DNA from 2 places in the Halomonas sp. RT37 genome. Region 2 is predicted to be linked to the other one. Evidence: predicted binding sites of a transcription regulator. Region 2 holds the regulator's gene; the other holds the start of a gene.
The links. The regulator sigma-54, encoded in region 2, starts transcription at its own class of promoters, with help from an activator protein. The targets are predictions, from matches to a motif close to TGGCACNNNNNTTGCTNT.

Region 1 (14,506 bases), 2.2 Mb from region 2:
TATCAGCACCTCGGCGATATCATCCTCGCCGCTGAGCCAGTCGCTCAGCGCCACGCCGGCAACCCGACTGGCGCTGACCGCCAGCAAGGTCTCCGCCGCCGGGTTCATCCAGGTCGGTCGCAGCTCGCCGTCGAGCAGCATGACCGCAGTTGTGAGGTGTTCGATGATGCCAGGCGTCATGGGTCCATCCTGATGGGGCAAAGCGCCCACTCGATAGAGGCCGCCACGGCGCCAAGCCGGCATTCCATGGTGGCGGTCCAGGTCTCGGCCTCGAGCAGGCGTCAGACAACAACATTCAAAGCAAGAAGCGGGCCAGCCTTGGTGCCAGTGGCACACTCCCGCCGCGCAGGCGCCAGGACGGTGCTTTTGTCGAGGAGGCGGGTCACCGTCGGCGCACCTACGCACCATTTTAGTGCACCAACCTGGTGCAGGGCAGTCTCGCCTGGATCACTGTCCGCACAAGGCCCGCAGATCGCGGGTCAAGGCGGCGCAGGACGAAGGGGGTTGGCGGGAAGCAGGCGGCTGGCGCGCTGTACGTGAATGACGATATCGGCACTGCGTTGACGCACCTCTCCCGACGGGGCCAGCACCACCAGGCCCAGGCGATGCTCGCCACGCTCCAGATTGGTGAGCCACAGTGGGCCGATGCCGGTGACGCTGGTGGCGAGCACACCGTCGACCTCCAGGCCGAGGCGATCCCCCGTCGCCGGAGGCGGGCTGATCGCGGCCAGCACCTTCAATCTTCCCCCGGTCCCCGTGGGCAACACGCTGTCATCCGCCGGGGAGGCGATGGCCAGGACATCGTGGGGCTGGAAGATATCGGCGTCGCTATCCGGGCCTGGTACTGAAGGCGCCGTCGGCCTGGAGGGCGCCGCCACATCCAGCGCAGGGGCGCTGGACAACGGCGGCGGTGCCAGCTCGCGGGCGCCGGCCGAGGGGGTATCGCTGTAGCGCACGATGCCGTCGGGACCGACACTGCGATAGATGGTGCTCGCCGGCACGGTTTCTGCCACCGGCAACGCCAGCCCGGATGCTGCCAGCAAGGCAATGGCCATCAGTGATGGTCGACTCGGCGACGAGGGAGCGCTCTCGCCCCTCTCCCGGCCTGCCCTGCGCGTCCACCGCTGCATCATCGTGATTGCCCTCGCCGACCTTCCCCTGACGAGGATGACGGCAGCCACGACCCGCGCCAAGGGGATCCCTTGCCCAGGCGCAAGGCCCGCGCAAAAAAATCGGCCCCGCGATCATCGCGGGGCCGACGGAACGCACGAGGCGCTATGCCGATCAGCAGCTGTAGTACATGTCGAACTCGATCGGGTGGGTCGCCATGCGCAGACGCTCGACATCCTCGTTCTTGAGCTCGATGTAAGCGTCGATCATGTCGTCGGTGAAGACGCCACCTTCGGTCAGGAAGCTGCGGTCCTCGTCGAGGGCTGCCAGCGCCTGGTCGAGGCTCTCGGCCACGGTCGGGATGGCCTTGCCTTCTTCCGGCGGCAGGTCATAGAGGTTCTTGTCCATGGCGTCGCCGGGGTGGATCTTGTTCTTGATGCCGTCGATACCGGCCATCAGCATCGCCGCGAAGCACAGGTAGGGGTTGGCGGTCGGGTCGGGGAAACGCGCCTCGACACGCTTGCCCTTCGGGCTTGCGGTGTACGGGATACGGATGGAAGCAGAACGGTTACGGGCGCTGTAGGCCAGCATTACCGGCGCTTCGAAGCCCGGCACCAGACGCTTGTAGGAGTTGGTAGAAGCGTTGGTGAAGGCGTTCAGGGCGCGGGCGTGCTTAATGATACCGCCGATGTAGAACAGTGCCATTTCAGACAGACCGGCGTACTCGTCACCGGCAAACTGGTTCTGGCCGTCCTTCCAGAAAGACTGGTGGACGTGCATGCCGCTGCCGTTGTCGCCGACCAGCGGCTTGGGCATGAAGGTGGCGGTCTTGCCGTAGGCGTGAGCCACATTGTGGATCACGTACTTCATTTCCTGAACTTCGTCGGCCTTCTTGACCAGGGTGTTGAAGGCAACACCGATCTCGTTCTGGCCGGCGTTGGACACCTCGTGGTGGTGCACCTCGACCTTCTGGCCGATGGCCTCGAGGGTGTTGCACATGGCACCGCGCATGTCATGGAAGCTGTCCACCGGCGGAACCGGGAAGTAGCCGCCCTTGACCCGCGGACGGTGACCGAGGTTGCCACCTTCGACGGCGCGGTCGGTGGACCAGGCACCCTCTTCGGAGCTGATCTTGTACATGGCGCCTTCGATATCGGCCTTCCAGTGCACCTCGTCGAAGATGAAGAACTCGGGCTCGGGGCCGAAGAAGGCGGTGTCGCCCAGGCCAGAGGACTGCAGGTAGGCCTCGGCGCGCTTGGCGATGGAGCGCGGATCACGCTCGTAGCCCTGCATGGTGGCCGGCTCGATGATGTCGCAACGCAGGATCAGGGTCGCGTCTTCGGTGAAGGGGTCGAGGAAGCCGGTGCCGTCCTCCGGACGCAGGATCATGTCGGACTCGTTGATGCCCTTCCAGCCGTTGATGGAGGAACCATCGAACATCTGGCCATTCTCGAAGAACTCTTCGTCGACCTCGGCGGCCGGAATGGTGACGTGCTGCTCTTTACCGCGGGTATCGGTGAAGCGCAGGTCAACCCACTTCACATCATGTTCGTTGATCAGGGCGAGGGTCTTGTCTGACATGTGGTCCTCCAGAGTGGAACTTGTCTCGTGACTCGAGCGTTGCGCAACGGCGCCAATCCCATGTCACCGGTTTGAAACGGGGGATGATCCAGGGAACAAAAGGGGTACCGGGATCCTTTGTAGCACGCTCCCGGGACACTGCCCATGGCAACGTGCGCGACACGATGACACTGCCAACCACAATGCAGATTGCGTGCCAGCATTGCACCAGCATCGACCAAAAAAATCCCAACCCATTGTTTCAAATCTTTTTTATCCAAACAGGCCCTTTGCGCCAGCTTAGGGCACAAAGGCCCACCACCTTCAGGATCTGCCGACCAATGCACCACAAAAGTGCAATAAAGACTGCGACGCACCACTTTGGACCTTTGTGACAGGATCTATAAACTCTGCCGGGCCGATCGCGAGGTGTCAGTGGGCGCTGGAACCTTTCGCAACGCAAAGATACACTTTATTACGTTCGACTCCGACCGCCTCCCCTGCCGGCCGGCGTCACCCTCCTCGGAGTGTCGTCGTGAAAATCAGCTTGATCATTGATGCCCGACTTACCGGCAAGGAACTGCCTCGCCGGCTCGCGGAAGCTCGCCAGCAGGTCGCCCTCTTCCAGGGAAGAGGCGAAATCCTCGTCATCGACGATGGCGATATGGCGCCACCACTACTGGGCGAACCGGGCGAACAAGCCGTCGTCGGCTATCGCCAGGTGCGCAGCAGGCCCGCGCCCATGGGGCGGCGCCTCAATCTGGCCGCCTCCCACAGCAACGGACGCATGCTCGGCTTCTGCCTCGGCCCCCTAGACACCCACTGGGTCGAGCGAATGATGGCAGCCGCCTGCGATGATTCGCGCCCGGTGGTGCGTCCTGCTCGTCCCTGTCCGCTATCGCTGCTCAGCCTGCTGCGACGTACACCGACCCGGGCCCTGGGCGTCGAACGCACCTGGTTCGATCGACTGGGAGGCTTCGACCCGTCGCTGGACCTGAGCGCGGTAGAGGACCTCGCCACTCGCCTCAAGGCCTGTCGCGCCAAGATGGTCGTACAGCGCGCCTGAGCGTCAGATCGTCCTTTCTGCCGATTTCGCCTACTTTTTTCGCCTCGCAGGTGCTTGATAGTTCAGCATCTTGAGGATCGATGCCGAGATTGGCGCCAACAAGGCTGGTCGTTGTCATCGCCCAGGCCCTATAATGCTGCCCCACTTTTTCCAGCAGGATCCCGTCGTGATCGAGAATCTTCGCAACATCGCCATCATCGCTCACGTCGACCACGGCAAAACCACCCTGGTCGACAAGCTGTTGAGTCAGTCTGGCACTCTGGACCGCAAGGCCGAGGGTCAGGAGCGCATCATGGACTCCAATGACCAGGAGAAGGAACGCGGTATTACCATCCTGGCGAAGAACACGGCGATCCGCTGGAATTCCCCCGAGGGACAGGACTACCACATCAACATCGTCGACACCCCTGGACACGCCGACTTCGGCGGCGAGGTCGAGCGCGTGATGTCGATGGTGGACTCGGTACTGCTGCTGGTCGACGCCGTCGACGGCCCCATGCCGCAGACCCGCTTCGTCACCCAGAAGGCCTTCGATCAGGGCCTCAAGCCGATCGTGGTGGTCAACAAGATCGATCGCCCCGGCGCACGCCCGGACTGGGTCATCGACCAGATCTTCGATCTGTTCGACAACCTCGGCGCCAGCGACGAGCAGCTCGACTTCCCGATCATCTACTGCTCCGCCCTCAACGGCATCGCCGGTCCCGAGCCTGACCAGCTGTCCGACGACATGACGCCGATGTTCCAGTCCATCGTCGACATCGTCGAGCCGCCCAAGGTGGAACTCGACGGCCCGCTGCAGATGCAGATCTCGGCGCTCGACTACTCCAGCTACGTCGGCGTCATTGGCCTTGGCCGCATCACCCGCGGCGCCATCTCGCCCAACCAGCAGGTGGTGGTCATCAACAAGGAAGGCCAGACCCGCAAGGGCAAGGTCGGCCAGGTCATGACCCACCTGGGTCTCGAGCGGGTACAGACCGAGCAGGCCACCGCCGGGGACATCGTCTGCATCACCGGCATCGACGACCTGGCGATCTCCGACACCATCTGTGATCCGGCCGCCGTCGAGGCACTGCCGGCACTGACCGTCGACGAGCCCACCGTGTCCATGACCTTCCAGGTCAACGACTCACCGTTTGCCGGCAAGGACGGCAAGTTCGTCACCAGCCGCAACATTCGCGATCGTCTCGACCAGGAGCTGATCCACAACGTGGCGCTGCGTGTCGAGCAGGGCGAGTCCCCGGAGAAGTTCATCGTCTCCGGCCGCGGCGAGCTGCACCTGTCGGTGCTGATCGAGAGCATGCGTCGTGAAGGCTTCGAGCTGGCCGTGGGTCGTCCCGAGGTCATCATCCGCGAGATCGACGGTGAGAAGCAGGAGCCCTACGAAGAAGTCATCATCGACTGCGAAGAGCAGCACCAGGGCGCCATCATGGAAGAGCTCGGCTATCGCAAGGGCGAGCTCAAGAACATGAACCCGGACGGCAAGGGCCGGGTCCGCCTGGACTTCATCATCCCGGCGCGCGGCCTGATCGGCTTCCGTGGTCAGTTCCTGACCCTGACCTCCGGTACCGGCATCCTGACCAGCCGCTTCGACCACTACGGCCCGCTCAAGCCCGACGCTTCCATCGAGCGTCGCAACGGCGTGCTGGTGTCGATGGTTCCGGGCAAGGCCCTGGCCTACGCCCTGTACGCCCTGCAGGAGCGCGGCAAGCTGATCATCGACCACGGCACCGAGGTCTACGAAGGCATGCTGGTCGGCATCAACAACCGCGCCAACGACATGGTGGTCAACCCCACCAAGGGCAAGAAGCTCGACAACATGCGCGCCTCCGGCAACGACGAGAACATCGTGCTGACCCCGCCGGTGCGCTTCACTCTGGAACAGGCCATCGAGTTCCTCGATGACGACGAGCTGGTCGAGATCACCCCGAACCATATCCGTCTGCGCAAGAAGTTCCTGACCGAGAACGAGCGCAAGCGCGCCACCAAGAAGTAAGCGCTGCGTTTTCTCGCTTCATCGATGCCCGCCTCCTGGCGGGCATCGTTGTTTTCGGCCTCTCTAGCGATGCCCGGCTCTTCATGACGGGCATCGTCGTTTTGCGGAATAGACAATATCGATGCCCGGCTGTTCATGGCGGGCATCATCGTTTTGCGGCAATGCTCATATAGACAATATCGATGCCCGGCGCCCGATGGCGGCCAGTGTCGTCTGCAAGTGGAGACATCAGTATTTGGGGTGAGGACGGCACCCTGGCCGGACTGAACTATCCTTTGGTGACCACCCAGCAAGGAGGCTCACCATGGCCGCCCGACGCTTCAGCGCCTTACTGTCCCTGCTGCCAGCATTTGCCCTGGCCTCGCCATCCACCGATGACACCCTGCTCGCCAATGCCGAGCAGGAGCGCTCGGCCTTTCTCGAGACCCTGGAGTCGCTGGTCAATCTCGACTCCGGTACCGGCGATGTCGACGACCTCGCTCGCGTCGAGGCGCTATTGCAGGAACGTCTCGTCGAACTCGGCTTCGAGGTCGAACAGCACCCGGCCGAGGCCTTCGGCGGCAACACGCTGGTGGCTCGACACCAGGGCAGCGGCGACGCCGATCTCATGCTGATGATCCACTACGACACCGTCTTTTCCTCAGGCACTGTGGCAAAGCGCCCCTTTTCCAGCGACGCCTCCAGGGCCTATGGCCCCGGCGTCGGCGATGCCAAGGGCGGCATCGCGGTCATCCTGCATAGCCTGGGCCTGCTCGCTGACCTCGGGCTCTCGCCCTGGGGAACTTTGACCGTGGTGTTCAACCCCGACGAGGAAAAAGGCTCCTTTGGATCCCGTGAGCTGATCGCCGAACTGGCCAGCGAACAGGACGCGGTCCTGTCCTTCGAGCCCACCCTGGGCAAGCCCGGCGAGTCAGCGGTCACCACCGTGACCAAGGGCATCAACTACGCCTTTCTCGAGGTCGAGGGACGTGCGTCCCACGCCGGCGGCGCCCCCGAGGAAGGCCGCAATGCGGTGATGGAGCTGGCCCACCAGTTGCTCCAGCTCGATGACCTTGGCGACAGCGACAAGGGCACCACCCTCAACTGGACCATTGTCGAGGGTGGCACCAAGCGCAATATCATCCCGGACTCGGCCAGGGCCGAAGGGGACATGCGCTACTTCGATCATACCGAGTACGAGCGCGTCATGGCCGAAGCCCAGTCGATTATTGCCGAGCAGCGAGTCACGGACACCGAGGTAGCGTTTCGGCTCGAGCGCGGGCGCCCGCCGCTGCCGCCGAATCCGGCCACCGAGCAACTGGCGGCCCTCGCCCAGTCTATCTACCGCCAGGAACTCGACCAGACGCTCGCCCTGGCCGAGATCGGTGGGGGCACCGATGCGGGCTACGCCTACGACCCCGAAACCGGCCAACCCGCGGTGCTGGAGTCCCTCGGTCTGGTCGGGGGGCGCTACCACAGCGACGAGGAATTCATCGAGCTCGACAGCATTGTGCCGCGACTGTATCTCACCACCCGTCTGATCCAGGAACTTTCCGGGCCGAGCGCTGCCACAATTGATGCAGACTGATAACCGTTAGGGGTGAAGACGGCGACCGCCCTAGTTGCGGTCTATGCTAATGGGGCACCGTCATCCTTCGCGAACAAGGAGATACGCGAATGCACAAGCACGTCGAATGGGATGATCCCGGCGCTGACAGCGTTCAGCGCTACTTCGCCGACAAGCCCGACGAATACCCCACCGCCCACGTCGGCAGTATCATCGCCGGCCGCTACCATGGCTATTCGGTCAGGGTCAGGGTGGAAGCCAGGGTCGACGACGACACCGCCAGCATCGGCGACGTGGTCGCCCTGATCTCCGTGCGCACAGGCGAGCGCACCAAGAATATCGGCGACCTGTCGATCGGCGATACCGTGCGTCTTGGCGACGATCACCGCGCCCTGGCTCCCCATACCAGCAGCTGACGACGAGTTCCAGAACCCGCCAGTGACGGAAACCCGTCCCGCCAACGCCTGCTAAACGCATCGCCCCTAGTCAGGCGCCATGGTTGTATCGCAAAGTTGACATGTCAGACCGGGCCTCGGCCCGGTCAGCCATTACCGCGTCGCGACGCCGACATGTCGACGGAAGCCCCATGAGCAGCGATAACATCTGGACCCACAAAGGCACCTTCCTGCTGGCCGCGGTCGGCTCGGCGGTGGGCCTGGGTAACCTCTGGCGCTTTCCCTACCTGGCCGGCGAGCACGGTGGTGGCGCCTTTCTGCTGGTCTACGTGCTGTGCGTCTTTGCCGTCGGCATCCCGATCCTGATCGCCGAGATCATGCTTGGGCGCAACAGCCGGCGCTGCCCGATCATGGGCATGCGCTTTCTCACCCGTTGTCATCGCACCTCCCGCGCCTGGGAGACCATCGGCTGGCTCGGTGGCCTGTCCGCGCTGCTGATCCTGAGCTTCTACTCGGTGATCAGCGGCTGGGCGCTGCACTATCTTGGCGAGATGCTGACCGGGTCACTGCGCGACGCCGACGCCGCCATGCTGGCCGACAACTTTGCCAACCTGATCGCATCGCCGCTGAAGCTGACGCTCTACCACACGCTGTTTCTCGCCATCTGCGCCTACATCGTCGCCCGGGGTGTCCATCGTGGACTGGAGAGTGCCCTGCGCATCCTGATGCCGACCCTGCTGGTCATTCTGCTGGTGGTGCTGTTCTACGCCGCGACCAGCGGCGACATGGCGGCAGCCAGTCGCTTCATGCTGTCCTTCTCGCTGTCCGAGTTGAGCCTGGAAGGCTGGCTCGAGGCGATGGGGCAGTCGTTCTTCACGCTGAGTCTGGGGATGGGCGCGATCATGGCCTATGGCGCCTACATGCCCAGCGAGACCTCGCTGACCCTGACCGCCTTCGCCATCGCCCTGATCGACACCCTGGTGGCGGTAATCGCGGGGCTGGCGATCTTCGCCCTGGTGTTCGGCGCAGGACTCGCCGCCGACGAAGGGCCGGGACTGATGTTCGTGTCACTGCCGCTGGCATTCTCGGTGATGCCTTCAGGCTCGCTGGTCGGCGCCATCTTCTTCGTGCTGGTACTGGGGGCCGCGATCAGCTCGGCGATCTCGCTGATCGAGCCGGTCGCGGCCTATCTGGTCGAGCGCTTCGACCTCAGTCGCGTACTGGCGGTAGCCCTGGTGTCGGTGCTGGCCTGGGGGCTGGGGCTCGCCACGGTGGCGAGTTTCAACGTCTGGGCCGAGGCCAGCCCCGTGCATGACGTGTTCGGTCGCAGCGCCTTCGCCGTGCTGGAACTGGTGACCCACATCACGCTGCCCCTGTGCGGCCTGCTGGTGGCGCTGTTCGCCGGCTGGTCGCTGACCCAGTCCGAATCGATGAAGGAAATGCACACCCGCTCCAGCTGGCTCAGGCTGTGGCGGTTTCTGGTGCGCTTCATCGCGCCGACCGGGGTCGCCTTCGTCTTTCTGCGGGCCCTGCCCTATGTCCAGGGCTACTGGCTGCCGACCATCGGTGCCTGCGTACTGGTAGGCGCCTTCGCCGCCTACCGGCTGATGGCCGAGCAGCACGCCGCCAGCGGCTGAGGGACGTCGGGAAGCCCGACAATCAAGACCGCAACGACACCAACGCAACAACGCAACAACGCAACAACGACAATAGACAACACGGCGGGACCCAAGATGTCAGCCATCATCGATGTACGACACGTCAACAAGGCCTTCGGCGGCCTTCACGTCATCAACGACTGTTCGATTCAGGTCGAGGAAGGCTCCGTCACCGGTCTGATCGGCCCCAACGGTGCGGGCAAGTCGACCCTGTTCAACATCATCGCAGGCGCCCTGCCGCTGGATTCCGGGCAGATCCTGCTGGACGGCGAGGACATCACCAATCGTCCGGCCAACGAGCTGTTTCACAAGGGCCTGTTGCGCACCTTCCAGATCGCCCACGAGTTCTCCCAGCTCACCGCCCTGGAAAACCTGATGATGGTGCCCCCGGACCAGCCCGGGGAGTCCCTGGCCAAGGCCTGGTTCGCGCCGAAGGCGGTGCGAGCACAGGAGGCCGAGGTCAAGCGCCGGGCCCAGGAGGTGATCGAGTTCATCGGCCTCAATCATGTGCGCAACGAGCTGGCAGGCAACCTCTCCGGTGGCCAGAAGAAGCTTCTGGAGCTCGGCCGCACCATGATGACCGACGCTCGGGTGGTGCTGCTCGACGAGATCGCCGCCGGGGTCAACCGCACCCTGCTGGGAGACCTGATCGGCAATATCGAACGGATGAACCGCGAGTTCGGCTACACCTTCCTGGTCATCGAGCACGACATGGACATGATCGCCAGGCTGTGCGATCCGGTGATCGTGCTGGCCCAGGGCTCGGTGATGGTCGAGGGCTCCATCGAGGAGATCCAGAACAACCCCGAGGTCATCGAAGCCTATTTCGGCGCCGGCGCGGCCTGACAGCGGCCCGGCAACAGACACCGCGCCACCCGGGGGCCCCTCCCGTTGCAGGCGCGGCGATAACAACAACCAGGGCGCGACAGGCGCTCTTATGCAGAGAACAGGACTATGCCTCTACTCGATGCACGCGAGGTGCACGGCGGCTATGGCGGCATGAACATCCTCAACGGGGTGGACATGGCCATCGAGGCCGACCAGATCGGCGTCATCGTCGGCCCCAACGGCGCCGGCAAGTCGACCATGCTCAAGGCCATCTTCGGCCAGTTGAACGTGACCCAGGGCGATATCCTGCTGCGCGGTGAACCGATCCAGAACCTACCCACCAACCGCCTGGTAGAACTGGGCATGGGCTTCGTGCCCCAGGAGCACAACGTCTTTCCCAGCCTGACGGTCAAGGAAAACCTCGAGATGGGGGCCTTCCTCAAGCCGGGCAACGTGAAACGCATGCTGTCCAAGGTCTACGAATTCTTCCCGCCCCTTCACGAAAAGCGTCATCAGCCCGCCGGCGAGCTGTCCGGTGGCCAGCGCCAGATGGTGGCCATGGGCCGGGCGCTGATGGCCGAACCCGAACTACTGCTGCTCGACGAGCCGACTGCAGGGCTGTCGCCCAAGTACATGTACGAGATCTTCGACCGGGTCAAGGAGGTCAACGCCGCCGGCGTCGGCATCCTGATGGTGGAGCAGAACGCCAAGCAGGCCCTGGCCATCGCCGACAAGGGCTTCGTGCTGGCCGCCGGCCAGAACCGCTTCACCGACACGGGGCAGGCGCTGCTTGCCGATCCTGACGTGGCCAAGAGCTTCCTCGGCGGCTGACGCCGAGTCCTAGCGCGGAGATATCGCCTTGAACGAATTCGTGTTCTTCATCAACAACGTGCTGATCGCCGGCAGCGTCACCGGGTCGATCTATGCCATCGGCGCGGTGGGCGTGACGCTGGTCTTCAGCATCATGCGCTTTGCCCACTTCGCCCACGCCGACATGATGACCTTCGGCGCCTTCATGGTGCTGCTGCTGGCGACGCTGTTCCCCCATGCCGGCGACGTCATCGGTGTGCCCACCGCCATCGTCATGCTGCCGCTGGCCATGGTGCTGACGGCGGCGCTGGCGGTGGGCATCGACAAGGCCTTCTACAAGCCGCTGCGTGCCCACGGCGTCAAGCCGATCGTGATGGTCATCGGCTCCCTCGGCGTGACCCTGATGCTGCAGGGCCTGATCCGGCTGTTCTCGGGCACCGGCGGCCAGAGCCTGTACGTCGATGACCGCAAGGAGATCTTCCGCCTGGCGCTGCCCTTCGAGGGCGCCCGGGTGCCGGTGGTGATCACCGAGCCGCAGATCTATCTGTTCGTGCTGACCCTGGTGGCGGTGATCGGGCTGCAGCTGTTTCTGTCGCGTACCCGGCTCGGCAAGGCCATGCGCGCCATGTCCGACAACCCGGACCTGGCCCGGGCGTCGGGCATCAACACCAACACCATCGTCGCCGTGACCTGGGTGATCGTCGGTGGCCTGGCCGCCATCGCTGGCACCCTGCTGTCGATGGACGTGACGTTCAAGCCGGACTTGAGCTTCCACCTGCTGCTGCCGATCTTCGCCGCCGCCATCGTCGGCGGTGTCGGCCACCCCTTCGGCGCCATCGCCGGCGGCTTCGTGGTGGGCTTCGCCGAGACCCTGGCGGTGTTCAACTGGCGGGTGCTGCTGCGGCCCTTCAGCGACAGCCTGCCCGAGTGGCTCGCGCTGCCCAGTAACCTGGCCTTCGTCGGCACCGAGTACAAGATCGTGGTGCCCTTCTTCATCCTCGTCGCCATCCTGGTGTGGCGCCCCACCGGCATCTTCAAGGGCAAGGTGATCTGATGACGACCAACAACTTTCATCGCCGCGACGACGCCAACACCGCGCCCCAGAGCCGCTTTCCGGTGCGCGAACTCAGCCTCTTGGTGGTCCTCGCCGTCGCCGTCGGCGCGGTCTACCTGGCCATGGGTTCGGCCTATTCGACACGCATGCTGGTGGAAGCCAGCTGCTACGCCATCCTGGCCCTGGGCCTGACCATCCAGTGGGGCTACGCCGGCCAGTTCAACGCAGGCGTCATGGGCTTCGTCGCCCTCGGCGGCTTCTGCGCCATGACCTTCAGCGTGCCGGTCAATCCGGCCTTCTGGGATAGCCCGCTGCCCGGTGAGCTGGCCAAGGTACTGGGGTATCTGGCCGTCGGTATCGCGCTGGTATTCGCGCTGTCGCGCATGACTCGCCTGGGCGTGCCGTCCTGGCTGCGCACCCTGATCACCGTGGTGATCGGCCTCGTCGTCTACATGGTGGTGATCAGCGAGCTGCGCGAGGTCACCGACGCCATCGAAAGCCAGATGGGCTTCATCGGTGGGTTCGGCCTGCCGGTGTGGGTCGGCTGGGTGGTCGGCGGAGCGCTGGCCGGCGGTATCGGCTACTTTATCGGCCACGTCTGCCTGGGGCTTCGCAGCGACTATCTGGCCATCGCCACCCTGGGCATCGCCGAGATCATCAAGGCCTTTCTCAAGAACTCTGACTGGCTGACCCGTGGCACCGCTACCGTGTCGCCGCTGCCGTGGCCGGTACCCGATCCCGGCGAGGTCGGCTTCACCCTGGCGCGGGCGCTCTATCTGTCGGTGACGGCGGTGATGATCCTGGGCATCTTCTTTTTGCTCAACCGAGCCTACAACGCCCCCTGGGGCCGCATGATCCGGGCGATTCGCGACAACGAGGTGTCATCTGCCGCCATGGGCAAGGACATCAATCGCCGCCGGCTCGAGATCTTCGTGCTGGGCTGCGTGCTGATGGGCCTCGGCGGCGCGGCACTCGGCAGCTTCAACAGCATCTTCGACCCCAACGGCTACCTGCCGCTCAACCACACCTTCCTGGTGCTGGTGATGGTCATCCTGGGTGGGCCGGGCAACAATCTCGGTACCCTGTTCGGCGCGGTGGCGGTGTACATCATCTGGATCATGTCAGAGCCGCTGGCGCTCTACGTGATGGAGTTGATCGCCCACTTCGGCCAGGCCAGCTTCGGCTGGGAGCTACCCAGCAACCTGGAAAGCCGAGCCCTGCAGGCCAGGGTATTCGTCATCGGGCTGTTGATCACGGTGGTGCTGCGCGTCGCCCCCAAAGGGCTGCTGCCGGAGAAGGTCAAGCACCATGACTGAGGCGTGTCCGTCGACACCGCTACTGCGGACAGTGCCTGACGCCGGTCGTCGTCACTGATGGTCTCATCCTGGCGGCCCAGGGTCGCCAGGGCCCGCCTCTCACGCCTCTTGCCCCATCACTGGCCATCTCGCACGACATCGCCAGCTCGACGCCAATGACAGGCCCCTACCAACGATAAAGCCCCCAGCCAGATGGCCGGGGGCTTTCCTTGAGCGCCTCTGTTGCGAGCATTGGCGCGGTCATTGGGCGGAGGCGACCGCCCGGATGCGTTGTCGTCCGTCGACGACTCGCCTTACTTTACGTCATGGCGGCTATTCAACAAAGCCCTTGCCGGTAAAAGTGCCGTTTTCCACGGCCATTTCCTGTACCACACCAGGCACATCGCCGTTGTCGTCGAAGTCCTGGGTACCGGAGGCGCCTTCATAGTTGATCTCGGTCCCCGCTGCGATCAGCTCCACCGCCTTCTCCCACTCACCGGGCAGGATGACCTCACCGGGGGGAGAGGACACGCTGCGCAGCGCCTCAGACACACCCTCGCGCTCGGCACTGCCGTTCTGCTGGATGGCCAGCCCCAGCAGGAAGGCCGCATCGTAGGCCTGGGCGGCGAATACGGCGGTGGGGTCGATGTCGGCGTTGTTGGCAAGTTCAGTGAAGATCTCGGTGCCGGGAAGGTCCGGGCTGCCCGGACGGGTGGCGATCATGCCGTCGAGCACGTCGGCGCCGATGGCCTCGACCAGGCTGTCGCCGACCATGCCATCGGCCCCCACGTACTGGGTGAACATGCCGCTCTCGTAGGCCTGGCGCACCACCGTCTGGCCGGAGGTATCGGCGTAGGCGAGTACCACCAGGGTCTGGGCGCCGGTGGCCGACAGGGTGCCGAGTTCGCTGCGGTAGTCGGCGCGGTTGTCCTCGTGGGCGAGGTTTTCCAGCACGCTGCCGCCGCCGTCCTCGAAGGCCGAGCTGAAGGCGTCGGACAGGCCGCGTCCGTAGTCGTTGTTGACGTAGGTGACGGCGACTTCCTCGATGCCCTTGTCGATCAGCAACTTGGCCAGCATCTCGCCCTGGAAGGCATCGGAGGGCACGGTGCGGAACACCAGGTCATTGTCGTCGAGGTCGGTGACCGCCGGCGCCGTGGAGGCCGGAGACACCATGGTCACGCCACCCGGAAT
Region 2 (14,506 bases):
CTGGCGGTGGCTCGGGAAGGCGCCGAGACCCTGGTGTTTCTGTACGGTCTGGGTCTGGCCCAGTGGCGAGGCGGACAACTGACCTCCTTCGCCCTGGCCGCAGGTCTCGGCTTTGTCACGGCGGCTGCCTGCTTCGTGATGCTGCAGTGGTCCTCGCGACGACTGGCCTGGCGCGGGTTCTTCCGGGCCAGCGAGATCCTGCTGCTGCTGGTGGCGGCGGGCCTGTGGGTAGCGGCGCTCGAGCGGCTGATGAATCTGGGCTGGTTGCCGGTCGGGATCGATCCGCTGTGGGACACCAGTGCCTGGCTGGATGATGGCCAGGGAGTCGGCGGACTATTGGCCAGTATCGCCGGTTACCGTGCCTGGCCTTCCTCGACGCTGGTGCTCGGCTACCTGTGCTATTGGGGCCTCGTCTACTGGTGGGTGGGCGGGCAGCGCCCGTCGCACAACGTCGTCGAGGGAGCGGTGTCGTGAACGAGGCGGCGGCAGTGACGGCAACAGGGACGGCAACAGTGACGCCAGCAGTGATGCCAGAAGCCAGCGATCGTCGCTGCGGGCCTGGCAAGGAGACTCGGCCAACCGTGGCTGAGAATCGGCATCCAGGCGCCCGCAAGACCCGACGCTGGGCACGTCTGGGAGCCTGGCTGAAGCATCATCGGCGCTGGATTCTGACACTGCAGTGGGCCGTGGTGGCGTTCTACGCCGTGCTGCTGCTGGTGCCGCCCTTGTTGCCCCTGCCGAACCATGAGGCACGCATCCTCGATCACCTCACGGTGTTCGCCGAGTTCGTGTTCTGGGGTATCTGGTGGCCGTTTGTCATGGTCAGCATGGTGGTGGCGGGGCGGCTATGGTGCGGGATGATGTGTCCGGAGGGTGCCATCACGGAAGCCGCCAGCCGTGTCGGCCTGGGTCGGGCGATACCGCGCTGGATGCGTTGGGGTGGCTGGCCGTTCGTGGGCTTCGCCATGACCACGATCTATGGGCAGCTGGTCAGCGTCTACCAGTATCCCAAGGCCGCACTGCTGGTGCTGGGGGGCTCGACCCTGGCGGCGGCCGTGATCGGTCTGGTCTACGGCAAGGGCAAGCGCGTCTGGTGTCGCCATCTGTGTCCGGTCAGCGGCGTCTTTGCGCTGTTGGCCAAGCTGGCGCCGTTGCACTACCGCGCCGACCCCGAGGTATGGACCGAACACGGACGGCGCCAGCGCCGGCGTGAGGTGTCAAGAAGCCGGGCTCCGGACTGCCCGGTGCTGATCCCGCTGAAGCAGCTGGACAGCGCCAGTGACTGCCATCTGTGCTCGCGTTGCTCAGGCTACAAGGATGCTATCCATCTCGAGCTCAGGGCGCCCGGCATCGAGGTGGTGTCGCCACCGCCTCAGCGACCCGCGACCCTGTGGGAGTTCGTGCTGGTGGTATTCGGCCTGCTGGGCATCGCGGTGGGGGCATTCCACTGGTCGGCGAGCCCCTGGTTCGTGGCCGCCAAGCAGCAGGCGGCCGTCTGGCTCTATCAGCACGGTTGGGGATGGCCGCTGGAAACCAGCGCACCCTGGTGGCTGCTGACCCACTATCCCGAACACAACGACGTCTTCACCCTGCTCGATGGAGCCCTGCTGCTGGGCTATATCGGCGTGACTACCCTGGTGCTGGGGGGGCTTGTCTCGCTGTCGCTGTCGCTGACCAACCGTCTGCTTGGCCGCTGGCGCTGGCAGCGCCTGTGGCACCTGTCCTACGCCCTGATACCCCTGGCCGCGGTCGGCGTCTTCCTGGGCCTGTCGATGACCACCCTGACCCTGCTGCGAGGCGATGGCCTGCTGATCCACTGGGCCAATGACGCCAGGGCGCTGTTGCTGGGGCTTGGCGTACTGGCAAGCGCGGGGCTTGGATGGGGCATCCTCGGACGCTACGCCAGTGGCCCGCGTCGACTTCTGGCCATGCTGCCCATGCTCGCCGCCCAGGCGCCGGTGATCGGCGCCTGGTGGCTGCTGTTCTGGGGCTGGTAGAGCGTGGTATCGCCTGGTAGAGAGCCAGCCACCGCACTAATTATGCGTTTGCGGTGAAAGGGGCCTGTCTCTGGTAAAGCGGGGCCGCAATGATCTGGCGCATTTCCTCATCCTAGGTGATATAGGCCGGCGGGCTGGTAGAGAGCCAGCCAGCGCCGACCCTGCCCACTAATTATGCGTTTGCTGTGAAAGTTATGCGTTTGCTGTGAAAGGAGCCTTCATGGCCTTGATGATCTGGCGCATTTCGTCATCCGAGGTGATATAGGCCGGCATGGTGTAAAGCCATCTGCCGAAGGACCTCAGCCACACGCCCTGTTCACGGGCGATGGCGGCGGCACCTTTCAGCGCTTTACTGTCGTGCACCTCGATCACGCCGGTGGCGCCGAGCACACGGATGTCGGCCACCGCAGGGTGGGCGCGCAGGTCACTGTCGCCGGCGAGCTCCTGCACAAGGATGGCGTTGAGCCGAGCGATACGGCCCAGATAGTCGTCCTCCTCGAAGACCCTGAGGCTTTCCAGTGCCACGCGACAAGCCAGCGGATTGCCCATGAAGGTCGGGCCGTGCATAAAGGCGTGAAGCTCGCTGTCGCCGATAAAGGTGTCATGGACACGGTCGTTGGCCAGGGTCGCCGCGTGGCCAAGGTAGCCACCGGTCAGCCCCTTGGACAGCACCATGATGTCCGGACTGACACCGGCATGGTCGGCGGCGAACATGCGCCCGGTGCGTCCAAAGCCGGTGGCCACTTCGTCGAACACTAACAGCACGTCGAACTCGTCGCACAAGGCGCGAGCACCCTTCAGATAGTCCGGTGAGGTCATGTTGAGACCTCCGGCGGCCTGCAGCAGGGGTTCCATCAGCAGCGCGGCGATCTCGTGGTGGTGGGCTTCCAGCACCGCTCGCAGGGCGTCGAGGTCGGCGGCGACCTGCTCCGGCGTGGCCGCATAGGGGGCCGTCGGCGCCGGGGCGAAATGGTGTTTCGGAAGAAAGCCGGAAAACAGCGAATGCATGCCCTCTTCGGGGTCACACACCGCCATGCAGCCGGCGGTATCACCGTGGTAGGCCTTCATCAACGACAGCATGCGGTGCTTGTTGGGGCGGCCGCGCAGATGGTGGTACTGCACCGCCATCTTCATCGCCACCTCCATGCCCACCGAGCCGCTGTCTGAGAAGAACACGTGGTTGAGGCCCTCTGGCGTGACGCGAACCAGTTCCCGCGCGAGCTGGTCGGCGGGATCGTGGGTCAGTCCTCCAAGCATCACGTGACACAGCGTGGCAGCCTGCTCCTGAATCGCCTTGACCAGCCGTGGATGTCCGTAGCCGTGGATCATGCACCACCAGGAGCAGGTCGCGTCGAGCAATGATTCGCCGCTGTCCAGGGTAAAGCGGGTGCCCTGGCCGCCGACTACCCGGGGGGCAGGGGCCTGGGTCTTGAGATGGGCGTAGGGATGCCACACCGGAGAGGTCATGTCGGCTCCTGAGGGACGCTTGGTGGTAAACTGAGTGACGAGCTAAAAGTTTACCACCGCTGCTGCTGCCGTCGCCAATGCCAGCGCTCGTACCCGGAAAACCGGGGTAGAGCGGGGCAGGCGAGGGTACAAGGCGGAGCGGTGCTTTCTAAGGGATGCTGGGCTCTGGGATGCTGGGCTCAGGGATGCTGGGCTCAGGGATGCTGGGCGTCGACACGTTCGAGAAAGCGCTCGAACAGAAACGCCTCGTCGTTTTTCAGCGAGCGACTCAGGCAGTCGATGAACTCTCGGCGCGGATAGGTGAAGACCCGCGGCGCCTTGTAGGCATCCAGATCGATGGCGATCACCTCTCCGTCGACGACCAGGAAGTTCTCTGTGTGCAGGCCACGACAGTGGATACGGTCACGGTACAAGGCTTCGAGAATGTCCAGGTAGCGGTTCTGCAGTTCCGGAGAGTCGAGGACCAGCTTTTTAAGCGCGATGCCGTGCACGTTGGCGGTGACCAGACGATAGCGCTCTGCCGACAGGATTTTCGGTGTGGCGATACCCAGTCGCTCCAGTCGGCCGGCGACATAGCGAAAATTGTGGCCGGGGTAGCGCCGGATGCCCAGGCGGTAGCGCCAGCGATCGCTGGTCTTGGGCGTGAAGGTCTTGATGAAGGCGTCCTGGTCCGCGTCGTAGTGGACCTCGGTGTACTTGCCGGTCTGGATTAGTTGCATGGCGTCCTTGGCAGGCAGGGGGTGGCGGTCAAAACAAGGAGAGGTAAGACGTCAGGCGTCTTCGTCGAAGCGTGCGTCGAACAGTGCCTCCAGAGCGTCCAGCACCGCGTCCGCGTCCTTGCCTTCGGCCTCCAGGGTCAGCTCCGTACCGCAGGGGGCGGCCAGCATCAGCAGCGACATGATGTTGGCGGCGTCACCCGAGCGGCTGCCATGGTGGACGGTGACGGTGGCGTCAAAGGGTTGGCAGCAGGTGACCAGGCGAGTCGCGGCGCGTGCATGCAGGCCGCGACGATTGGTCAGGGTCAGGGTGCGTCGGGCCACGCCTAGAGTCCTCCGCTGTCCAGTCGGCGTTGCTGGCCGAGTTCGCGGTGGCGTAGACGGACGCGGGGATGCTGGTCGGCCAGGGCCGAGGCGATTCCCTCGGCCAGGTAGACCGAACGATGCTGTCCTCCGGTGCAGCCCACCGCCACGGTGAGGTAGCTGCGCTGGCTTTGCTGATAGCGCGGTAGCCAGGTGCGCACCCAGGCGAGAATGTCGCGTTTCATGTCGGCGACGTCCTGATAGCGTTCGAGGAAGTCGATGACGCTGGGATCGCAGCCATTGGCATCACGCAGCGATGGTTCCCAGTAGGGGTTGGGCAGACAGCGGGCATCGAACACGATGTCTGCATCCGGCGGCACGCCACGCTTGAAGCCGAAGGACTCCACGGTCAGGCTCAACTGGCCGCTGCGGTGGTCGGCGACCTGTTCGGCGATGCGCGAACGCAGTTCGTGTACCGACAGGCGAGAGCTGTCGATGACCAGATCGGCCAGGTCTCGAATGCCCGAAAGGGCCTTCTGTTCGGACTCGATGGCTTCCGCCAGGGTCATGTCGCTATCACGGGTCAGCGGGTGACGGCGCCGCGTGTGGGAATAACGCTCGAGCAGAATTCGCGCATCACTGGTCAGGTAGACCACCTGGCAGTCGATCGGACTCTGCTTGAGGGACGCCAGCTGGGCGGGGAAGCGTTCCAGCGCCTCAGGCAGGTTGCGGGCGTCGACGCTGACGGCGATACGGCGGGAATGACCGTTTTCCAGCTCGTCCACCAAGGCGCCCAGCAAGGTCGCGGGAAGGTTGTCGATGGCGTAGAACCCCAGGTCCTCCAGGGCCTGAAGGGCCACGGACTTTCCCGAGCCGGAGCGACCACTGATGATCACGAGCTGCATGTCCTGTCTCCTTGGGCAGGCGTCCATTGCTGATGGCCTAGGCAAGGCCGCGATCAGGAGGGAGTGTCGTCCCCTGGCGCCTGTTGGCGGATGGCTTCCTGCAGGCGCTCGTGAAGCTCGCGCTGGGAGCTGGCGTGGCGCAGACGGTGACGTGTGTCGGCGTCGTTCATGACGCCAGCGACCTGGCCGAGCAGGGCAAGATGGGCGTCGTCGGCCTCTTCCGGCACCAGCAGCACGAACACCAGATCGACGGGCTCACCATCGATGGCATCGAAGTCGACAGGTTCCGCGAGTTTGAGGAAGCCGGAGATGGGCGCCTTGCAGTGGGGGTTGCGGGCATGGGGAATGGCGACGCCATTGCCGATGCCGGTACTGCCCAGGCGCTCACGTCCGATCAGCCGACTGAAGACCTCCTGGCTGTCCAGGCTCGGGGTGTTCTGCGCAATGAAGGTGCTGAAAAACTCCAGCACCCTCTTCTTGCTGCCTCCCGGGACATCGAACAATGTGCGCTCGGGAGGGAGAATGGCTTCCAATGTCATGAGAGTCAGCGAATTCCGGCGCCTTGGGCGCGGGCTTGGGATTTTTCCTTGTGCTTGACCAGCTGGCGGTCCAGCTTGTCGGCAAGGGCGTCGATAGCAGCATACATGTCGCCGTCCTGCGCTTCGGCATGCAGGTCGGCACCGGCGGCGTGAAGGGTGCAGGCGGCCAGCTGGCGTTCCTTTTCCACCGAGAGGGTCACCTGGACGTTGGTGATGTTGTCGTAGTGGCGCTCCACACGGGTGAGCTTCTCTTGTACGTAGTCACGCAGGGGATCGGTCAATTCGACGTGGTGGCCGGTGATGTTGACTTGCATGACAGGCTCCTTGCTCTTTCGGGTGGTGGCTTGATTGTAACCCTTTTTCCGATCCTGCAAACCCCCTCGACGCTACGCAGAAAGACGCAGATGTCATGCGAAATTTCAAGTGCTTGCGCTTTCCCGATAACTAGGCTAGCGACGCCGCAGCGCAAGGCCTCAGCGCAGTCGCTTGCGCTCGCTGGAAGACGGAATATTCATGGCTTCCCGGTACTTTGCCACGGTGCGTCTGGCGACATTGACGCCGTCTTCCGCCAGCAATTCCACCAGTTTGCTGTCCGACAGAGGTTTGCGGGCAGGTTCCTTTTGAATCAACGATTTGATCATGGCGCGGATGGCGGTACTGGAATGGGCGTCGCCATCCTGGCCGACCTGGCTCGAGAAAAAATACTTCAACTCGAACACGCCGCGAGGCGTGTGCACGAACTTCTGGGTGGTCACGCGGGAGATGGTGGACTCGTGCATCTCCACCTTGTCTGCGATATCGGCCAGCACCAACGGTTTCATGGCCGCTTCTCCCTGCTCGAGGAAGTCGATCTGACGCACCATGATTTCCCGGCCGACCTTCAGCAAGGTGTCGTTGCGGCTGGACAGACTCTTGATCAGCCAGCGCGCCTCCTGCAGGTGGTCCTTGAGGAACTGGTTGTCCTGGCTCTTGTCCGCGCGCCGAATCAGCGCAGCGTAGTCGGGCTGGATGCGCAGTCGGGGCATTGCATCCGGGTTGAGTTCAACGCGCCAGCCCTCTTCGGTGTGGCGTACCACCAGGTCGGGTATGACGTAGTCGTTATCGCTGTCACCGAACTGGCTGCCGGGACGTGGGTCGAGGCTCCGGATCAGCTCGATGACGCTGTCGAGTTGGTCGTCATCGAGTCCTAGTCGGCGCTTCAGCAGACGTCGGTCGCCGCTGGCCAGCGCCTCGAGAAACTGTCTTACCAGTCGTCCGGCCTGGGGCAGCAGGACGGTATCGCGAGGCAGGCTATCCAGTTGCAGCATCAGACACTCGCGCAGGTCGCGGGCGAACACTCCGGTCGGTTCGAACTGTTGCAGCCGAACCAGCACCGCCTCCACCTCTGCGAGGGGAGGGGGGCGACGACCGTCTTGCTCGAGCCCCTGGGCAATGTCATCCAGTGTCTGCTCGAGATAGCCGTCGGCGTTGACCGCGTCGAGCAGGCTCTCGGCGATCAGGCGCTCCTGGTCGCTGACGTCGAGCATCGCCAGTTGCCAGCTCAGGTGGCTGTGCAGTGACTGGGAGCTTGCCTGGCGCTCGAAATCCGGCGCCTCGCCACTGCCGGCGGGGGTGGTGCCCAGGTCCTGGTAGGTGTCGGACCAGTCGCTGTCCACACTGAGTTCCGAGGGAATCTGATCCGCCCAGTCATCTTCCACGGCTTCCCTGGTCTGCTGTTCGCCGAACTCGTCCTCGAGTTCGAGCATGGGGTTGGCCTCCAGCGCCTGCTGGACCTCCTGGCGCAGGTCCAGGGTCGAAAGCTGCAGCAGGCCGATCGCCTGTTGCAGTTGCGGGGTCATGGTCAGCTGGGTACCGATGCGCAGCTGCAGTGACGCCTTGAGGGCCATGGGTCGGGATCCACCAGTGTTGTCGAAAGGCTTTACCCTAACGACGAGTCATCAGACATGCAAGCATCTTGCCAAGTTGGTGTTTTTTGACCTGTGGGAGGGAGTGTAAAGGTCGATGTGGAACAACTTGGTAGGGGGGAGGTGCTTCTTTCGAGGGAGGCCCTGTGTGCAAGGTGAGGCCGACCCTTTCGGGGCCGGCGGTTGAATGCTGATGCTGGCAAGTGTTGCGGCCGCTTGATGCGACTGCGACTGCGGCTGTCGGGCGGCCCTGCGGTCTAGAGGCGGAAGTTCTCGCCCAGGTAGACCTCCTTGACGCGCTGGTTGGCGAGGATGGACTCGGCGCTGCCCTCGGCGATGATCTGGCCGTCGCCGACGATGTAGGCACGATCGCAGATATCGAGGGTCTCGCGCACGTTGTGATCGGTGATCAGGACGCCGATATCGCGGGCCTTGAGTTGACGAATGATGGACTTGATCTCGCCCACCGAGATCGGGTCGACCCCGGCGAAGGGTTCATCGAGCAGGATAAAGGCCGGCTCGGTGGCCAGGGCGCGAGCGATCTCGACCCGGCGCCGCTCCCCGCCGGACAGGCTCATGCCGGGGTTGTCACGAATATGGCTGACGTGGAAATCCTCGAGGAGTTGCTCGAGACGTGCTTCTCGGCCCTCGCGGTCGAGGTCCTTGCGGGTCTCGAGGATCGCCATGATGTTGTCGGCCACCGACAGCTTGCGAAAGATCGAAGCCTCCTGAGGCAGGTAGCCGATACCGGCCAGCGCGCGCTGGTGCATGGCCGCGCGGCTCAGGTCCCGATCATCGATGCTGATGCTGCCGGCGTCGGCTCTGACCAGGCCGACGATCATGTAGAAGGAGGTGGTCTTGCCGGCCCCGTTGGGGCCCAGCAGACCGACGATGCTGCCCTGCTCGATCGACAGGCTGATGTCCTGGACGACGCGACGCTTCTTGTAGCTCTTGGCCAGATGGCGAGCGTGGAGAGTCTTCATCAGTTTCCTTGGCTTTCCGGCTCGAGGGTCATGCGAATGCGCTGCTCGCCCTGGACGCCCTGGGCGCTGGAGCGGGCCTGGACCACGCGGCGATCGAGGAAGTACTCCAGATAGGCACCGTCGAAGGTGTCATTGGCCTTGTGCAGCTCAGCCTGGTCGATCAGCTCCATGCGGCGTTCGGCCACGTGGTAGATCACCTTGCGGCCCCAGCCCTTGACCACCGGTTCTTCCGGGGATGGCTTCTGCTCGAGGTAGGCGCGGGAGCCGGTCGCGGTCGCCAGTGACAGTTGTCCCTGGTCGTTGCGCTGGATCTCGACGCGTTCGCCGGTGAGGATCATGCTGCCTTGCACAATGCGCACGTCGCCGGTATAGACCGCGGTACCGGCGCGATCATCGAGATCCAGCTGGTCGGCCTCCACCTGAATCGGTGCGCTGCGATCACTTTCCAGCGCCAGGACACTGCTGCCGGTGGCGCCGGCGGCCAGGCCAAGGGCCAGGGCAAGCAGGAGGGCGGGACTTGGACGCATCATGGAAGGGGCTCCTTATTGAGGCTCTGGCGGATGATGACCGGTGACATTGTCGGTCAGGCGAGCGGTATTGTCATGGATCCAGGCGTCGAAGCGCTCCCCTTGCATCTGTTGAGGGGGTTGGCGTAGGACGGCTGGCGTTTCGCTCCAGACATGGCCACTGTCGCTGTCGTAGACCAATACCTCTGTATCAAGCTGCCAACGCTCTGCGGGGGCCTCGAGATGGGCGTCGCCCGACAGGGTCAGGGGGTTGCCGTCCGGACCCAGTTCACCGTTGTCGGCGTCGGCGATCCACTCTCGGCCGCTGTCGTCGATCAGCGCAAGGTCCGGCTGGTCCACCCGGGTGACGTCGTCGAGCGGTGTGTGCACAAGGCGTGGCGTATCGATGCGCTGATGGGGGGTGCCCTGGGCATCGAAGCGGGTCAGGCGGGCATCCACCAGGTAGTAGTCGGGCTCGCCGGCCTTGTCATTGGGTACCAGGTCGGGGACGTTGCTCTCGCGGGGGTCGAGCAACGTCAGGCCGCCACCGAGTACCAGCAGCAGGATGACCAGCCAGAAGCGAAAGCCTGGACGCAGTGCGCTCAGTTTCATGTCAGCGGTCCGTTGCTCAGGTAGCTGTCGATGATATCGTCGAGGCGGCCCTGGGCCATCAGCAGGGTGTCGGTGATCTCGCGCACCGCGCCATGTCCGCCGGCAACCTGGGTGACCCAGTCGGCGTGCTGACGAAGGTAGCAGGGGGCGCCTGGCACGGTGATGCCGACCGCACTGCGATGGATGCAGGGAAGGTCGGGCAGGTCATCGCCGCAGTAGGCGACCTGGTCGAGGGCCAGGCCAAGCGAATCGCACAGCGATTCAAGGGCGGGCAGCTTGCGCTCGACCCCTTGCTGTACGTGCTCAATGCCGAGTGCTCTGGCTCTCTGGGTGACCATGGGGGAGCTGCGCCCGGTGATCAGGGCCACCTGGATACCGGCGCGCTTGGCCAGCTTGAGGCCGTGGCCATCCAGGGTGTTGAACGCCTTCAACTCGGAGCCGTCGGCGTGGAAGTACAGTCGACCATCGGTCAGTACGCCGTCCACGTCCAGCGCCAGCAGCTTGATGTGGCGCAGGCGCTCCACCAGATCCGGCGCGAGGGAGGCGAGAAGCTCGTGAGACATGACGGCGTTCCTTGTAAAGGGATAAATGAGGCTCAGATGACACCGGCGGCCAGCAGGTCGTGCATATGCAGTGCACCGACTGGGCGCTGCTCGTCATCGACCACCGCCAGGGCGGTGATCCGGCCTTCCTCCATCAGCTTGACCGCCTCCGCCGCCAGGGTGGCGGGGCCGATGCGTCGCCCGGGGGTGGTCATCACGTCATCCACGGTAAGCGAGCTGAAGTCTTGATGACGATCCAGGGTGCGGCGCAGGTCGCCGTCGGTATAGACCCCGGCCAGGGTGCCGTCGGGGGACACCACGCAGGTAAAGCCAAGGCCCTGGCGGGTGATCTCGAGCAGGGCGTCGCGCAGCGGCGAGCCCGACGGTACTGAGGGCAGGCGGTCGCCGGTGTGCATCAGATCGGCCACGGTCAACAGCAGTCGCTTGCCCAGGCTGCCGCCCGGATGGGACAGGGCGAAATCCTCGGCGGTGAAGCCGCGGGTCTCGAGCAGAGCCACCGCCAGGGCGTCGCCCAGCGCCAGCGCTGCGGTGGTCGAAGAGGTCGGGGCCAGGTCCAGCGGGCAGGCCTCGCGCTCGACCCCTGCGTATAGATGGGCCTCAGCGTGGCGGGCCAGGGTCGAGTGCGCTCGGCCGGTCATGCTGATCAGTGGAATGCCCATGCGCTTGAGCAGCGGCAACAGGGCAGTGACCTCGGCGGTTTCGCCGGAGTTGGACAGTGCCAGGACGACGTCGCCGGGCGTGATCATGCCCAGGTCACCATGACTGGCTTCACCGGGATGGACAAAAAAGGCCGGCGTGCCGGTGCTTGCCAGGGTGGCGGCGATCTTGCCGCCGACATGTCCCGACTTGCCCATGCCGGTGACGACCACCCGGCCGCGGCAGGCCAGCAGCAGTTGGCAGGCACGGTCGAAGTCGCCGTCGAGACGCCCGATCAGGGCGTCGATGGCGTCACGTTCCAGCTCCAGGGTGCGTCGTGCGATATCGCGGACGCTCAGGGTCGGCGTCTGCGCCGAGGAGGGGTGTTTGCTCATGGCCATGATTGTTGCCGTTTACTGCCGTTGTCACAAGGGGCCTGCCGCGACCGAAAGGCCGAGCCAGGTCAGATAAAGCGCATAGGTGCAGGCCAGCAGCGCGCCGATCCAGCGCCCCAGGCGACCGCGGCGTTGCCACAGCAGCAGCGCCGCCAGCAGCAGCGTCAGGCCAAGCATTACCGGAAAGTCGCGGCCGGCGGCTGCGGGATCGGTGGCTCCCGGCGCCAGCAGCGCCGGTACCGGCAGTACCGCCAGCATGTTGAACAGGTTGGAGCCGATGACGTTGCCGATGGCCAGATCGTGGTGGCGCTTCAGCGCGCTGGCCACGCAGGCGGCGAGTTCCGGCAGGCTGGTGCCGATGGCGACGACGGTCAGACCGATCACCAGCTCGCTTACGCCAAAGGTGCGTGCCAGCTCAGTGGCGCCCCAGACCAGGGCGCGGGAGCTGGCGATCATCACCGCCAGGGTCAGCACCAGCCAGCCGATGGCCTTGCCCAGTGCCATGCCGGGAATGTCGTCGGCCATCTCCTGTTCGGCCTCGTCGGCGCGAAACAGCCACCACAGACTGAATACCAGCAGCGCGATCAGCAGGGCCGCGTCGAGGCGTTCGAGGCTGCCATCGGCCAGGGCGTAGCCGGCGAGGCCGGTGGCGCCCAACAGCAGTGGCAGCTCGCGGCGCACGATGGTGAAGCGCACCGGGATCGGCACCACCAGTGCAGTCACGCCCAGTACCAGCGCGATGTTGGCGATATTGGAGCCCAGCGCATTGCCGGTGGCCAGGTCGGGGGCGCCATCCAGCGAGGCCATCACCGAGACCACGATTTCCGGGGCAGAGGTGCCGATGGAGACGATGGTCATGCCGACCAGCATGATGCTCATGCCGGCGCGGTAGGCGGTGGCGGCGGCGGCGCCGACAAAGCGATCCGCGCTCCAGAGCAGGCCCACCAGGCCCAGGGCGACGACGACAGACGGTAACAGCATGGAGAACGACTTGGTTGCAGAAAGGGCGCCCATTGAACCCTTAGATAAACCTGCGCGCAAGCGCGCAACCGGGGCACTGGCATGCTGCATTTGAGTTAAGATACGATGTTCGAAAACCGAGCGCGGCTCAAGGCGCTCTATTCTCAAGGTTCGGGCTCAGGTCTGGCCAGGCGTCGAATCCGAGGATTCGGGGCGGGCGTCCGGTCTGAACCGCCGGTTCACGGTGATACTGACTCTATAGGGACTGCGATGACGGCTTCCTCCTTGGTGGAGGTGGAGAATCTGCATTTCACGCGCGGCGACAGGGATATCTTTCGCGGCGTGGATCTCTCCATACCCCGCGGCAAGATCACGGCCATCATGGGGCCAAGTGGCACCGGGAAGACTACCCTGCTGAAACTGATCGGGGGGCAGCTCAACCCCAGTGGCGGACGCGTCCTGATCGATGGTCAGGACGTCCATCGCCTGTCGCGCAAGGATCTGTTCCAGATGCGTCGGCGCATGGGCATGCTGTTCCAGAGTGGCGCGCTGTTTTCCGATCTCAGTGTCTACGAGAACGTGGCATTTCCGCTGCGGGTGCACACCGATCTGCCGGAAAGCATGGTGCGTGACGTGGTGCTGATGAAGCTCGAGGCGGTGGGGCTGCGTGGGGCCAGAGACTTGATGCCAGCAGAGCTGTCCGGCGGCATGACACGGCGTGTGGCGCTGGCGCGGGCGGTGGCGCTGGATCCTGAATTGATTCTCTACGACGAGCCCTTCGTCGGCCAGGATCCGATCTCCATGGGTGTGCTGGTCCAGTTGATTCGGCGGCTGAATCAGGCGCTGGGCTTGACGGCGGTGGTGGTCTCCCACGATATCAAGGAGACCCTGTCCATCGCCGACTACGTCTACGTGGTCGCCGACGGGCGGGTCATGGCCCACGGCACGCCGGCATCGCTGGACGTGGAACAGGACGCCCGAGTCAGTCAGTTCGTGCATGGTGAGCCGGACGGCCCTGTGCCGTTTCACTACCCGGCCAACGATTTCCACGATGACATTCTGGGCCAGGGGAGCCGTCCATGATCGAACGAATCACCCATATGGGACGGCGCGGCTGCGACCTGCTGGAGGCCGTCGGCCGGGCCAGCATCTTTCTCGGCCAGTCCATGCTGGGGCGCCCCTCGGCAGAAGGGTTCAGCCTGTGGGTGGCCCAGGTCTATGCGGTCGGTGTGCTGTCGTTGGCCATCGTGCTGGTGTCGGGGCTGTTCATCGGCATGGTGCTGGCGCTTCAGGGTTACACCATCCTGGTCGGGTTCGGTGCCGAGGACGCGCTCGGCCAGATGGTGTCGTTGGCCCTGTTGCGTGAACTGGCGCCGGTGGTGGCGGCGCTGTTGTTCGCCGGGCGCGCGGGCTCGGCATTGACCGCCGAGATTGGCCTGATGAAGGCCACCGAGCAGCTGACCAGCATGGAGATGATCGGTGTCGATCCGCTGCGTCGTATCGTGGCGCCACGCCTGTGGGCGGGGTTCGTCTCGCTGCCGCTGCTGACCATCGGCTTCAGCGTGGTCGGCGTGTACGGCGGCTACCTGGTCGGGGTCGAGTGGCTCGGGGTGTTCGAAGGCTCGTACTGGGGCAACATGCAGGCCAGCGTCGGCTTCTTTACTGATATCGGCAACGGCGTGGTCAAGAGCATCGTGTTCGCCATAGTGGTCACCTGGATTGCCGTGTTCCAGGGGTATGATCTGGTGCCGACCTCGGAAGGTATTTCGCGGGCCACCACCCGTACCGTGGTGTATTCCTCCCTGGCCGTGCTGGGCTTGGATTTCGTTCTTACCGCCGTGATGTTCGGCGGGCTTTCCTGATTCTGCGGAGACTGTCCATGAAGCGCAGCAAGACGATGGAGTTTGGTGTGGGCCTGTTCATGCTGGCCGGTATCCTGGGGCTGGTATTCTTGGGGCTCAAGGTCAGCGGCCTGGACCTGCAACGTGCCGACGACACCTACGAGCTCCGGGCCAACTTC

Region 1: a site for sigma-54 is predicted at 2,873-2,890, ahead of glnA (glutamate--ammonia ligase). Genes of this name have one in related genera too.

Annotation. Positions count from the first base shown of each region.
Region 1 is NZ_CP098827.1:4,486,963-4,501,468, forward strand. Features, by position in the region: gene glnL (nitrogen regulation protein NR(II)) at 1-180, opposite strand, end outside; gene NFG58_RS19565 (DUF4124 domain-containing protein) at 480-1,055, opposite strand; gene glnA (glutamate--ammonia ligase) at 1,285-2,691, opposite strand; gene NFG58_RS19575 (glycosyltransferase family A protein) at 3,206-3,736, shown strand; gene typA (translational GTPase TypA) at 3,903-5,729, shown strand; gene NFG58_RS19585 (glutamate carboxypeptidase) at 6,034-7,296, shown strand; gene NFG58_RS19590 (hypothetical protein) at 7,386-7,691, shown strand; gene NFG58_RS19595 (sodium-dependent transporter) at 7,862-9,307, shown strand; gene NFG58_RS19600 (ABC transporter ATP-binding protein) at 9,404-10,174, shown strand; gene NFG58_RS19605 (ABC transporter ATP-binding protein) at 10,283-10,987, shown strand; gene NFG58_RS19610 (branched-chain amino acid ABC transporter permease) at 11,016-12,020, shown strand; gene NFG58_RS19615 (branched-chain amino acid ABC transporter permease) at 12,020-13,336, shown strand; gene NFG58_RS19620 (ABC transporter substrate-binding protein) at 13,649-14,506, opposite strand, start outside.
Region 2 is NZ_CP098827.1:1,714,430-1,728,935, forward strand. Features, by position in the region: gene NFG58_RS07420 (FTR1 family protein) at 1-474, shown strand, start outside; gene NFG58_RS07425 (4Fe-4S binding protein) at 582-1,997, shown strand; gene bioA (adenosylmethionine--8-amino-7-oxononanoate transaminase) at 2,190-3,464, opposite strand; gene NFG58_RS07435 (hypothetical protein) at 3,659-4,183, opposite strand; gene NFG58_RS07440 (HPr family phosphocarrier protein) at 4,235-4,504, opposite strand; gene rapZ (RNase adapter RapZ) at 4,507-5,388, opposite strand; gene ptsN (PTS IIA-like nitrogen regulatory protein PtsN) at 5,442-5,927, opposite strand; gene raiA (ribosome-associated translation inhibitor RaiA) at 5,933-6,241, opposite strand; gene NFG58_RS07460 (RNA polymerase factor sigma-54) at 6,401-7,813, opposite strand; gene lptB (LPS export ABC transporter ATP-binding protein) at 8,089-8,814, opposite strand; gene lptA (lipopolysaccharide transport periplasmic protein LptA) at 8,814-9,344, opposite strand; gene lptC (LPS export ABC transporter periplasmic protein LptC) at 9,357-9,932, opposite strand; gene NFG58_RS07480 (HAD hydrolase family protein) at 9,929-10,495, opposite strand; gene NFG58_RS07485 (KpsF/GutQ family sugar-phosphate isomerase) at 10,528-11,526, opposite strand; gene NFG58_RS07490 (calcium/sodium antiporter) at 11,557-12,507, opposite strand; gene NFG58_RS07495 (ATP-binding cassette domain-containing protein) at 12,757-13,569, shown strand; gene mlaE (lipid asymmetry maintenance ABC transporter permease subunit MlaE) at 13,566-14,348, shown strand; gene mlaD (outer membrane lipid asymmetry maintenance protein MlaD) at 14,366-14,506, shown strand, end outside.